3 regions of the Phyllobacterium sp. SB3 genome follow, and region 1 is predicted to be linked to each of the others. Evidence: riboswitches for the same ligand, from Rfam matches in the RefSeq annotation. Region 1 holds a riboswitch; each other region holds the start of a gene.

Region 1 (3,277 bases):
TCGTCCTGGCCGCTGGTGAGATTATTTTCGACGGATCACCAGCCGATGTGACACGCGATCCCCGCGTACGTGAAGCCTATCTTGGGAGTTATGGCCATGACAGCAGCGTCGCTTGAGGTCACAGGTCTTAGTGCCGGATATGGCCCAACCCGCATTTTGGAAGACATTTCATTTTCGGTACCTTCTGGTGGCCGCCTCGCTGTGTTGGGACGCAATGGCATGGGCAAGACAACATTGCTCGCAACACTTGCCGGGCAGACGCGCCGTTACAATGGCTCGATACGGCTTGACGATACGGCCATTGAAACCCTCGACAGCTCTGCCCGTGCCCTGAAAGGGTTGGGGTATGTTCCGCAGGCACGCTGCATTTTCGCTTCGCTAACCGTCGAGGAAAATCTTTTCGTCGGTTTGAAGGGCCGCCCGCAATCGGCGCTGGAGGAAGCGTATGACATGTTTCCCCGCCTGAAGGAGCGACGGAAAAATCTCGGCTCTCAACTTTCCGGCGGCGAACAGCAGATGCTGTCAACGGCTCGTTCGATTCTAGGGAAACCCAGCGTGCTTCTACTTGATGAGCCTTTGGAAGGGCTGGCGCCGGTAATTTGCGAAGAGTTGATGGCCGCGCTTACGCGTTTGGCATCCAGCGGGGAAATGACCATCCTGCTCGTTGAACAGCGCATACAAAGCGCGCTCGACTTTGCCGAGCATGTGCTCATTCTGGAACGCGGACGAATTGCCTGGCAAGGCACCAGTGCGGAATTGAAACAACAGGGCGATACGATCGAGACGCTACTGGGCGTTTCCGGTCTGGTTCATTAATGCGTAAGCTTTTACTCCCACGAGGAAGATCGACTGCGTAAATCCCTGCATAATTTGCCCTTCGACAAGCTCAGGACGCTCACCACGAGGAAGGACGGTAATTGCAGGGAGTCAGGATTTGCAATGTATCTGCAAACGCTGATGATTAGCGTGCAGCCCACTAACCTTCCTCATGGTGAGCCCTCCTGAGCTTGTCGAAGGGCGAACCACGCATTCTGTTTAGGCAAACTCCCACTTCCCGAGCCTGCATTGACCGAAAAACTGCGGTTGCTCCTCCCTTCCAAAAATAATCTCGGAAAACTTATCCAACAGCTTTGGAGCTGATTTATTCTTTTCGTGTCCTTCCCGCGGGGAACTGCTTCCGGAGCCGTTCGAAGTTGGGGAAGGATGGGCGCCTCCGATGGCGGGTTACGGACCCGTTGTCCGGGGAAGTTCTGTCCAAGGGTTCCCCTGCCGTTACTAGGAGCGGCGCGTGCTGGACGAGCACTTTAAGGGGCGTCGGCGACTAGGGGCATGCCGCAAATGGCGTGCCTGACGCAGCCGGAGCCCCCCAAGCGGAACGGGCAGATGACAAAATCGCCGGACGGGCGGTCCTCGGATCGCATAATTTATCTACCAAGACGCGCTTCGATGACCGCCCGTCTTTCCCCATCCATCAACAGCCAGACGCAAAAGCGGGCGTGGCAAGGGGGAAGCACAACAAAAACAAGCGGCTAGCCTATGGCCGCTTGCGCTTGATGGCTATAGTCTTTAATCTGGCTCCTGCTCTAACGGGGTGCCTGCATCAACAGGCTGAGAGGCTGGAACAATCCAGTCAACCCGCGGAACCTGATCCGGTTTGTACCGGCGGAGGGATTAGATGCGGCTCTACAGGCCGGCGCACCTATCCTTTTGAAAATCCAACTCCAGGAGGTGCCTATGCGACTACCCGATCTTATGAAGTTTGCCGTTGTTACCAGTGCTTTTGCATTAGGCATTGCCGGCACTGCGAGCGCAGAAGGCAAGCTGACGGTCTATACCTATGAAAGCTTTACAGCCGAATGGGGACCGGGACCGAAAGTCAAAGTGGCTTTCGAGAAACAATGCACCTGCACAGTCGACTTTGTTGCAGTTGCCGATGGCGTTGCACTGCTCAACCGGCTGAAACTCGAGGGGGCTTCTACAAAGGCTGACATTGTTCTCGGACTTGACACCAACCTGACCTATGAAGCCCGGCAAACCGGACTTTTCGCGCCACATGGTATCGACGCCAGCACGGTCGATATCCCCGGTGGATTCAAGGATGATACCTTCGTTCCTTATGATTACGGCTACTTCGCCGTCATCTATGACAGCGAGAAAATCAAAGACGCTCCTGCGAGTTTAAAAAGCCTCGTTGAAGGTGACCCGAAGCAGAAGATTGTCATTGAAGATCCCCGTACCTCAACGCCGGGTCTTGGTCTCGTATTGTGGGTCAAGTCGGTATATGGCGACAAAGCCGGTGAAGCCTGGGCTAAGTTGAAAGACCGTGTCTTGACCGTTACGCCCGGCTGGTCGGAAGCCTATGGGCTCTTCACCAAAGGTGAAGCGCCGCTGGTTCTTTCCTACACCACATCACCTGCCTATCACCTGATCGCCGAAAAAACCGACCGCTATAAAGCCGCTTCTTTCGAAGAAGGCCATTATTTGCAGGTCGAAGTAGCGGCGCAAACGGTGAACGGGTCCCAAAACCCGCTTTCAGCGCAGTTCCTGACATTCATGACAGGTACTGCCTTTCAGGACACCATTCCGGAAAGCAACTGGATGTATCCGGCGGCGAAAACCTCCACTCCGCTTAACCCGGCTTTCGATACGCTGGTAAAACCGTCCAAGACACTCACTTTCACGGCTGAAGAAGTGGCTGAAAACCGCAAAGCCTGGATCGACGAATGGCTGGAAGCCATGAGTAAATAACACCAATGGCGGCAAGCTTGATCAAACCTGTGGCGGGGGCTCTCGCCCTCGCCTTTCTCAGTATATTGGCAGGCGGCGCTTTACTCAGCCTTGCAATCGAAGCTTTCCGTGGCAGCACGGAAGGGTTTGCCGCGTTCGACAGCTATCTCTGGCGGATCGCTCGTTTCACAATCCTGCAAGCGCTGCTTTCCATGGTGCTTTCGGTGGGATTTGCCATCCCGCTTGCATGCGCGTTGCACTCACAGCAGAGTTTTCCCGGGCGCGGGATGATATTACGGTTGTTTGCGCTGCCACTGGCATTGCCGGCGCTTGTAGCTGTCCTCGGTATCACCAGTATTTATGGGCGGAACGGATTGCTTGCCTCAACATTTGCATGGCTCGGACTGGATATCGTTCCTGACATTTACGGGCTGACGGGAATTCTTCTAGCCCATGTATTTTTCAATTTGCCGCTGGCGACACGGCTTATTCTTTCAAGCCTTGATTCCATTCCGGAAGATTACTGGAAGCTGTCATCACAATTGGGAAT
Region 2 (3,277 bases), on a different contig from region 1:
ATGGAGGCAGGCAGTCATCTGGGAGTGTGCGCTCAAGGGGAGAACGCGGCGCCCACTTGCAGAAATACTGGAAAGCTGCGCGGCATGGCTCATTTCGGACCTGCCGCATCTTGAAATCAGGGGAATGGAATAGATGCGCCGCGGACAGCTGTCAGACTGCTTTGAGGGGATCGTCGTCAAGCGTCTCAGTGCCGTGGAGACGTCCCCCGCCATATCGCACCAGCATGAATTCAACGGCACGATGGAACTGCGCCGTCTCTTTGGCGATGATGATCGCAGGAATATCCCTGCCCGCTTCATCTGGCTTGGCCATGAACAGGAGGCAATTACGGTCGAGGGCAGCCTCAGCTGGTACGATGCAAGACGCCGGCATCCGACCCGCACCGAATACCGTCTCTATTATTATGAGAACGAAATCACCGGCATGATGCGGCAGGGGGACGTATTCTTCCTCGCCGTTTGCCGCGATAGGTCCGCCATGGTGATCATTACTCCGGCCGAGAGCACCATCCAGAACCAGCTCCTGTGGCTCTTCGATCTGGATGAGCAACCGGAATTCCGGTTTACCTACCAGGAGATCGAGGGGTCGCATGATGCGGAGCTGGATTTCACAGCCCGCTATATCCTGGATGAACTCGGCATCGAGCCTGCGGAACCGGAAGCCAATACGCTTGATACACTGATCGAGAAGTTCGGCCTGGTATTTCCGACAACCCGGGTCTTTTCGGAGCTGGCCCGGTCATCCCTCCCCGAGGTTTCGGCAAAGGACGATCCCGACGCAGCGCTTGTTGCCTGGATCGACAGAGAGGAGCAGCTGTTTCGAAGGCTCGAGCGGCGCATCGTGGCTGAACGGATCAGCAACGGTTTCGGCTCGGCTGATGATGCCGATGTCGACGGCTTCCTCAGCTTTTCGCTCAGCGTCCAGAACCGGCGAAAATCTCGCGCCGGCTCTGCCCTTGAAAACCATCTTGAGGCAATCTTTATTGCGCATGGCATTCGCTATGCCCGTGGTGTCGAGACAGAAAACCGCAACAAGCCGGACTTCCTGTTCCCGGGACAGGTCGAGTATCGCGATCCGGAGTATCCGGCCGAACGCCTGTTCATGCTCGGTTCAAAGTCGACGCTCAAGGATCGCTGGCGGCAGGTATTGTCGGAAGCCGAGCGCATAGACAACAAGCATCTTCTGACACTGGAACCCGGCATATCCGAAAACCAGACCGACGAGATGCAGACCAAGAAGCTGCAACTGGTACTGCCAAGAAAAATCCACACGACCTACAAGCCGTCGCAGCAAAACTGGGTGATCGATGTGTCCATGTTCCTCTCCCTTGTAACCGGGCCTCAAGACAAAACCTGACGTTGCCCATTCAATCTTTGGTTCATATTTACCAGCAAAAGTTCGTCATTCAGACAGATGGTTGCTTACTTCGATCAGCAATACCCGGCCAGGCTGAAACGTCAGGCTTATATTTGAATCAGAGGTTTCCTGTCCGGGCTGTGGCGTTGTCCGGATCTGATTTGAAGTTATTATGAGCACTAGTTGGATAAACTTTTACAACCAAGTGTTTCTGGCTTCACCTGCATCCAGCAGACAATATCCGTCGCGCCATTGACAGGACCTCCAAAACACGACACGTTCGTTCCATTCCGAGGGGAGCATCGTACGATGCTGAGATGGCGTTGAGCTGGACCCTTGAACCTGATCCGGGTCATGCCGGCGTAGGAACGGAAACCGGCGCTATCCGGCCACCCCTTTCTCTTCTTCGCTTTGCCTGGATTTCCTGTGATCATCGTCTGGAGATCGATCTGTGATGTACAAGTTTTTCAATTTCGTCGGCATGTGTCGAATTCGTTCCGCCCCTATCGGTTCCACATAAGCCATCATGCGCGCCTCTCACGCGGGCTCTGCTCTCATTATACTTGTTGTTTCCTGGCAGGTGGGCATCTGGCTGTTTGCGCCTCCCCATTACATTCTTCCCGCGCCGATCGCGGTCGCAACGACTTTCCTGCGCCAGCCCGGCCTTTTGATTGAGAATAGTTTGATCACGTGTACGGAAATTGTGTTGGGTCTGATACTGGGAACGTGTTTTGGCGCAGCCACCGCCTTCGCAATTGCGGCATGGCCGCGCTTCGGTCAGATGGTCTGGCCGATGGTGATCGTGCTGCAAGCCCTTCCCGTCTTTGTGCTGGCGCCGATCCTCGTTCTTTGGCTCGGCTTCGGCATAGCCTCCAAGGTTGCAATGACGACAATCATCATCTTCTTTCCCGTCGCCTCCGCATTTACCGACGGCCTGCATCGCACCAATCGCGACATTTTCGATGCCGTTTCGTTGACCGATGCGACGCACTGGCAGTCTCTGGTTCAAGTACGTATGCCGCTTGCCCTTCCCAGCCTCGTATCCGGTCTTCGGGTCGCAGCACCATTGGCCCCGCTTGGCGCTGTTATCGGCGAATGGGTCGGGGCATCCGCCGGGCTCGGGTTTGTCATGGTTCAGGCCAATGCGCGCATGCAAACCGATATTGTATTTGCAGCAATGGCAGTCCTCGCCCTGCTTACCCTTCTTCTCAGATTTATGGTCGATGCACTGACGAGGGGGCTGACCCCTTGGGCGCATGAGACTTCCCCTAAATCCCCGTCCTTCAGGAGAAACGTCCAGATATGAACCGCTTCGTTCTTGCAAGCTTTATCACTCTCGCCAGTTTGCTGCCAGTGCCAGTGCAGGCCGCTGACAAGCTCACCGTGCTATTGGAATGGTTTGTCAATCCGGACCATGCGCCCATGATCATCGCAAAGGAGCGTGGGTTGTTTGCAGATGCGGGCCTCGACGTCGAGTTTATCCCGCCGGCCGATCCGTCTGCCGTACCGCGGCTGGTCTCAGCCAAGCAGGCTGATATTGGCATTCACTATCAGCCCAGCCTTTATCTCGACCATGAGGCCGGTTTGCCCCTCGTGCGGTTCGGCACACTGGTGGAAACGCCCCTCAACACGGTGACAGTGCTGGCGAATGGTCCTATCAAGAGCCTTGGAGACCTCAAGGGCAAGAAGATCGGCTTTTCCGTCTCTGGCTTCGAAGACGCGATGCTGAGGCGTATGCTCGCGGCGGAAGGGCTTACGAAGGACGATGTGGAATTGATCAATGTCAACTTTTCGCTTTCGCCTTCGCTGATTGGCGGCAAGGTGGATGCGACGCTTGGCGGGTTCCGCAATTTCGAATTAACGCAAATGAAGCTTGCCGGCCATGAAGGACGATCCTTCTTTCCGGAAGAATATGGCGTT
Region 3 (3,277 bases), on a different contig from region 1:
GCTGCTTGTCCATATTCTCCTTGATTTTGTGCATCGGGACATGGCCTGGCCCTTCAATCATGACTTGGCAATCTTTGGCCCAGGCAATTTGTGTTAGTTCACCTAAGGTCTCCAACTCGGCAAACTGCGCTGCATCGTTTGCATCGGCTATTGAACCTGGACGCAAACCATCTCCAAGGGAGAAGCTCACATCATAAGCTCGGCAGATATCGCAAATCTCATCAAAATGTTCGTATAAAAAGCTTTCGCGATGATGATGTAGACACCATTTTGCCATTATGGATCCGCCCCGCGAAACAATACCTGTGACGCGGTTTACAGTCAGAGGAATATAGTGCAGCCGCACACCCGCATGAATGGTAAAATAATCAACTCCCTGCTCTGCCTGTTCGATCAGCGTATCTCTGTAAACTTCCCACGTCAGGTCTTCCGCGATACCTCCTACTTTTTCCAGCGCCTGATAAAGCGGAACTGTTCCAATCGGTACGGGCGAATTACGAATGATCCACTCGCGAATATTGTGAATATTACGACCTGTCGAAAGATCCATCACAGTATCGCCACCCCAGCGAATGGCCCAAACCATCTTCTCCACTTCTTCTTCCATCGAAGATGTCACGGCCGAATTACCGATGTTGGCATTAATCTTTACCAGGAAATTCCGGCCGATAATCATTGGCTCAAGTTCGGGGTGATTTATGTTGGCCGGTATAATAGCCCTGCCTCGAGCTATTTCTTCACGGACGAATTCTGGCGTTACATGATCCGGTACTGAAGCACCGAAGGACTCACCATCCCGCACTATGTTTCGGGCCACGTCACGGCCAAGATTTTCCCGAACTGCAACGTATTCCATCTCAGGCGTGATAATCCCGGCGCGAGCATACGCAAGCTGGGTTATGGCTTTTCCATCACGAGCCTTGCGGGGTTGATGCAGTATGGGGAATTCTCGGGTTAGTCGCTCACCAGTGGCGAAACCATTGTCGGCGGATTGGATCAGCCGTCCTTCGTAGGAGTAACTATCGGCCTGCTGCCCAACCTTCCATGTCTCACGGGTGCGTTCGATACCTTTATTGATATCAATACTTCTGGCTGTATCGGTGTAAGGGCCAGATGAATCATAGACAGCAAGATTTGGTTCACCCGCAGTAGGATGAACGGAAATTTCACGTAAGGGAACGCGAATTTCGGAATGAATGTTTCCCGGTTTATAAACCTTGATCGAAGCAGGAAGCGGCCCCGTTGAAACCTTTGGGGCCTCGATAATTTTTGTTACAGCAGTCATCGTCAGGTTCCTTTGCGTTATTGCAGGAAACCCAGTTCTGTGCCGGAAGGATGAAAGAAGCTTCGCGAATCCAAAAATGGATTCAGTGCCAATGCACCATGCGCGATAACCTTTGCACCGTCCCTACGCCAGTGTGAACTGGATCAGGTTCAACGGGTCACTGCGCTTGGCTATGCCTGAAGCAGTATCTCAGCCCCTTGTCGGGACTCCCCTGGTGAATGGCTTAAAGTGAACCGCTGGACACGTTATTGTCAAGCGGCTCTACAATCATGAATTCCGAAGCGGCTTCAACACACCGGCCCACTTGGCCAATTCTGTCAAAACAGTCGTAGCGCTGGTCGCGACAAGTTCGTTTGGTGTAAACACGCCATCATCATTGATAAACTGCTGATAGGAAGGGATTGGAACACTCTCGCCAAGCGGCACCATGCGGAGTGCCGACAATAGACCCTTGACAGATTCCGTGGCGCGCAAACCGCCCGAAACACCGCCATAACTGACAAAGCTTGCAGGCTTGTAGTTCCACTCATTCCACAGGTAGACCAGCGCATTTATCAATGACGGTGGGGCGTTATAGTCATATTCCGGCATAACAAAAATATAAGCATCGCCCGGCTCGATGGCCTCACTCCACTTCTTGGTGTGTTCATGCTCGTACTTTTTCATGCGAGGATGATTCGGCTCGTCGTAGATTGGCAGATTGAAATCAGCAAGATCGATCAGCACAGGCTCAAACTTGCCATCCTGCTTGGCAAACTCATTAAACCATTTTGCTACCGCAGGACCGCCGCGGCCTGGGCGCGTGCTTGCGATGATAATATTAAGCTTCAGTGCCATAGCGATCATATCTCCAAAAATCTGCGATGATCGATAAGTAAATACATTAATGCTTCGTGCAAGAAGGCACTTTTTTGAAACCGCACGATGCTGAAAGTACAATAAAACGAAACCCGCTACGGCCTTTCAGCCATGCGGGTTTGTCGTCACGATGAAAGGCAACAAAGGCCTATCAATATTTAGCGGTTATTGTAGTCGTTCCCTGCTGGCGCACCAGGACGTACAATACGTTCTTTCTTTTTCGGGCCGGGTAACAGACCCTCACGCTGAGCCTGCTTGCGTGCTGCCTTGCGGGCGCGGCTTACAGCTTCAGCTTTTTCACGAACGCGGCGTTCGGATGGCTTTTCAAAAGCCTGACGGGCTTTCATTTCGCGAAATAGACCTTCGCGTTGCATCTTCTTCTTCAGAACCCGAAGGGCCTGTTCAACATTGTTATCACGGACGAGAACTTGCAATCGTTTTCCTTACTCATGCTTGCCTCGTCTTGCGGAGACGAAAATGACCACAATCAGACAAGCGTTTTAAAGAATTGCCCCTACGGCAATCCGGAGAAGCGCGGACTTTATTCAACCCCGCGCCAAAAATCCAGTGCACCCAAGCAATTAACTTGGTGCAGTCCCAATGTAGTTGTTCAAAACACTACTTTCGTAATCATTACATCAGCAGCCCAAACACCGGCCGGCAGGCTAAATCCCGACGCTTGGCTCACAGGAAATTACTCATCATGTTTATTCGCACCCGTCGTCACGGGTTGCGCGCCGATATGATCTGCAAATGTCGCGCTTGTAAATCCATAAGTTTGGCTTTCGTTCGTTTCCGGCAGCATGCCACGATTCCATTTGAGCCATTCAAGTCGGATGCTTTTATAAGTATCCGGTAGTCGATTTTTGAGATTTGCCCGCTCTAACGGGTCATCTACAACGTTGAAAAGGAACTCATTCGCTAGAATCTTGAGATATTTATAGTTTCCGATACGTGCTGCACGCTGAGCATTTCCCTTGTAGCGCCAAAACACATTGCGCGATTTGACCTGTTCGTTTCCTGTCAACACAGGCAAAATGGATAGGCCATCCGGCTGGTAGGTGGGATTAACATTTGTTTCTGCAGCTTCCAGCAATGTGGGCAGCCAATCCATGCTCAAGGTGACTTGCTCAC

Evidence for each region. A riboswitch is a leader RNA that binds a small molecule or an ion and turns the genes downstream of it on or off. The one in region 1 is predicted to bind thiamine pyrophosphate.
Region 2: linked by a shared signal. The riboswitch ahead of ABKW30_RS10355 (ABC transporter permease) and the one ahead of thiB (thiamine ABC transporter substrate binding subunit) in region 1 are both predicted to bind thiamine pyrophosphate.
Region 3: linked by a shared signal. The riboswitch ahead of thiC (phosphomethylpyrimidine synthase ThiC) and the one ahead of thiB (thiamine ABC transporter substrate binding subunit) in region 1 are both predicted to bind thiamine pyrophosphate.

The regions. Positions count from the first base shown of each region.
Region 1 is NZ_JBDYKI010000001.1:308,873-312,149, forward strand. Features, by position in the region: gene ABKW30_RS01570 (ABC transporter ATP-binding protein) at 1-116, shown strand, start outside; gene ABKW30_RS01575 (ABC transporter ATP-binding protein) at 97-816, shown strand; TPP riboswitch at 1,578-1,688, shown strand; gene thiB (thiamine ABC transporter substrate binding subunit) at 1,735-2,748, shown strand; gene thiP (thiamine/thiamine pyrophosphate ABC transporter permease) at 2,754-3,277, shown strand, end outside.
Region 2 is NZ_JBDYKI010000002.1:806,118-809,394, reverse strand. Features, by position in the region: gene ABKW30_RS10365 (very short patch repair endonuclease) at 1-133, shown strand, start outside; gene ABKW30_RS10360 (type II restriction endonuclease) at 134-1,357, shown strand; TPP riboswitch at 1,641-1,743, shown strand; gene ABKW30_RS10355 (ABC transporter permease) at 1,884-2,663, shown strand; gene ABKW30_RS10350 (ABC transporter substrate-binding protein) at 2,660-3,277, shown strand, end outside.
Region 3 is NZ_JBDYKI010000003.1:554,509-557,785, reverse strand. Features, by position in the region: gene thiC (phosphomethylpyrimidine synthase ThiC) at 1-1,285, opposite strand, end outside; TPP riboswitch at 1,388-1,508, opposite strand; gene ABKW30_RS13875 (NAD(P)H-dependent oxidoreductase) at 1,553-2,122, opposite strand; gene rpsU (30S ribosomal protein S21) at 2,302-2,577, opposite strand; gene ABKW30_RS13865 (sulfatase-like hydrolase/transferase) at 2,838-3,277, opposite strand, start outside.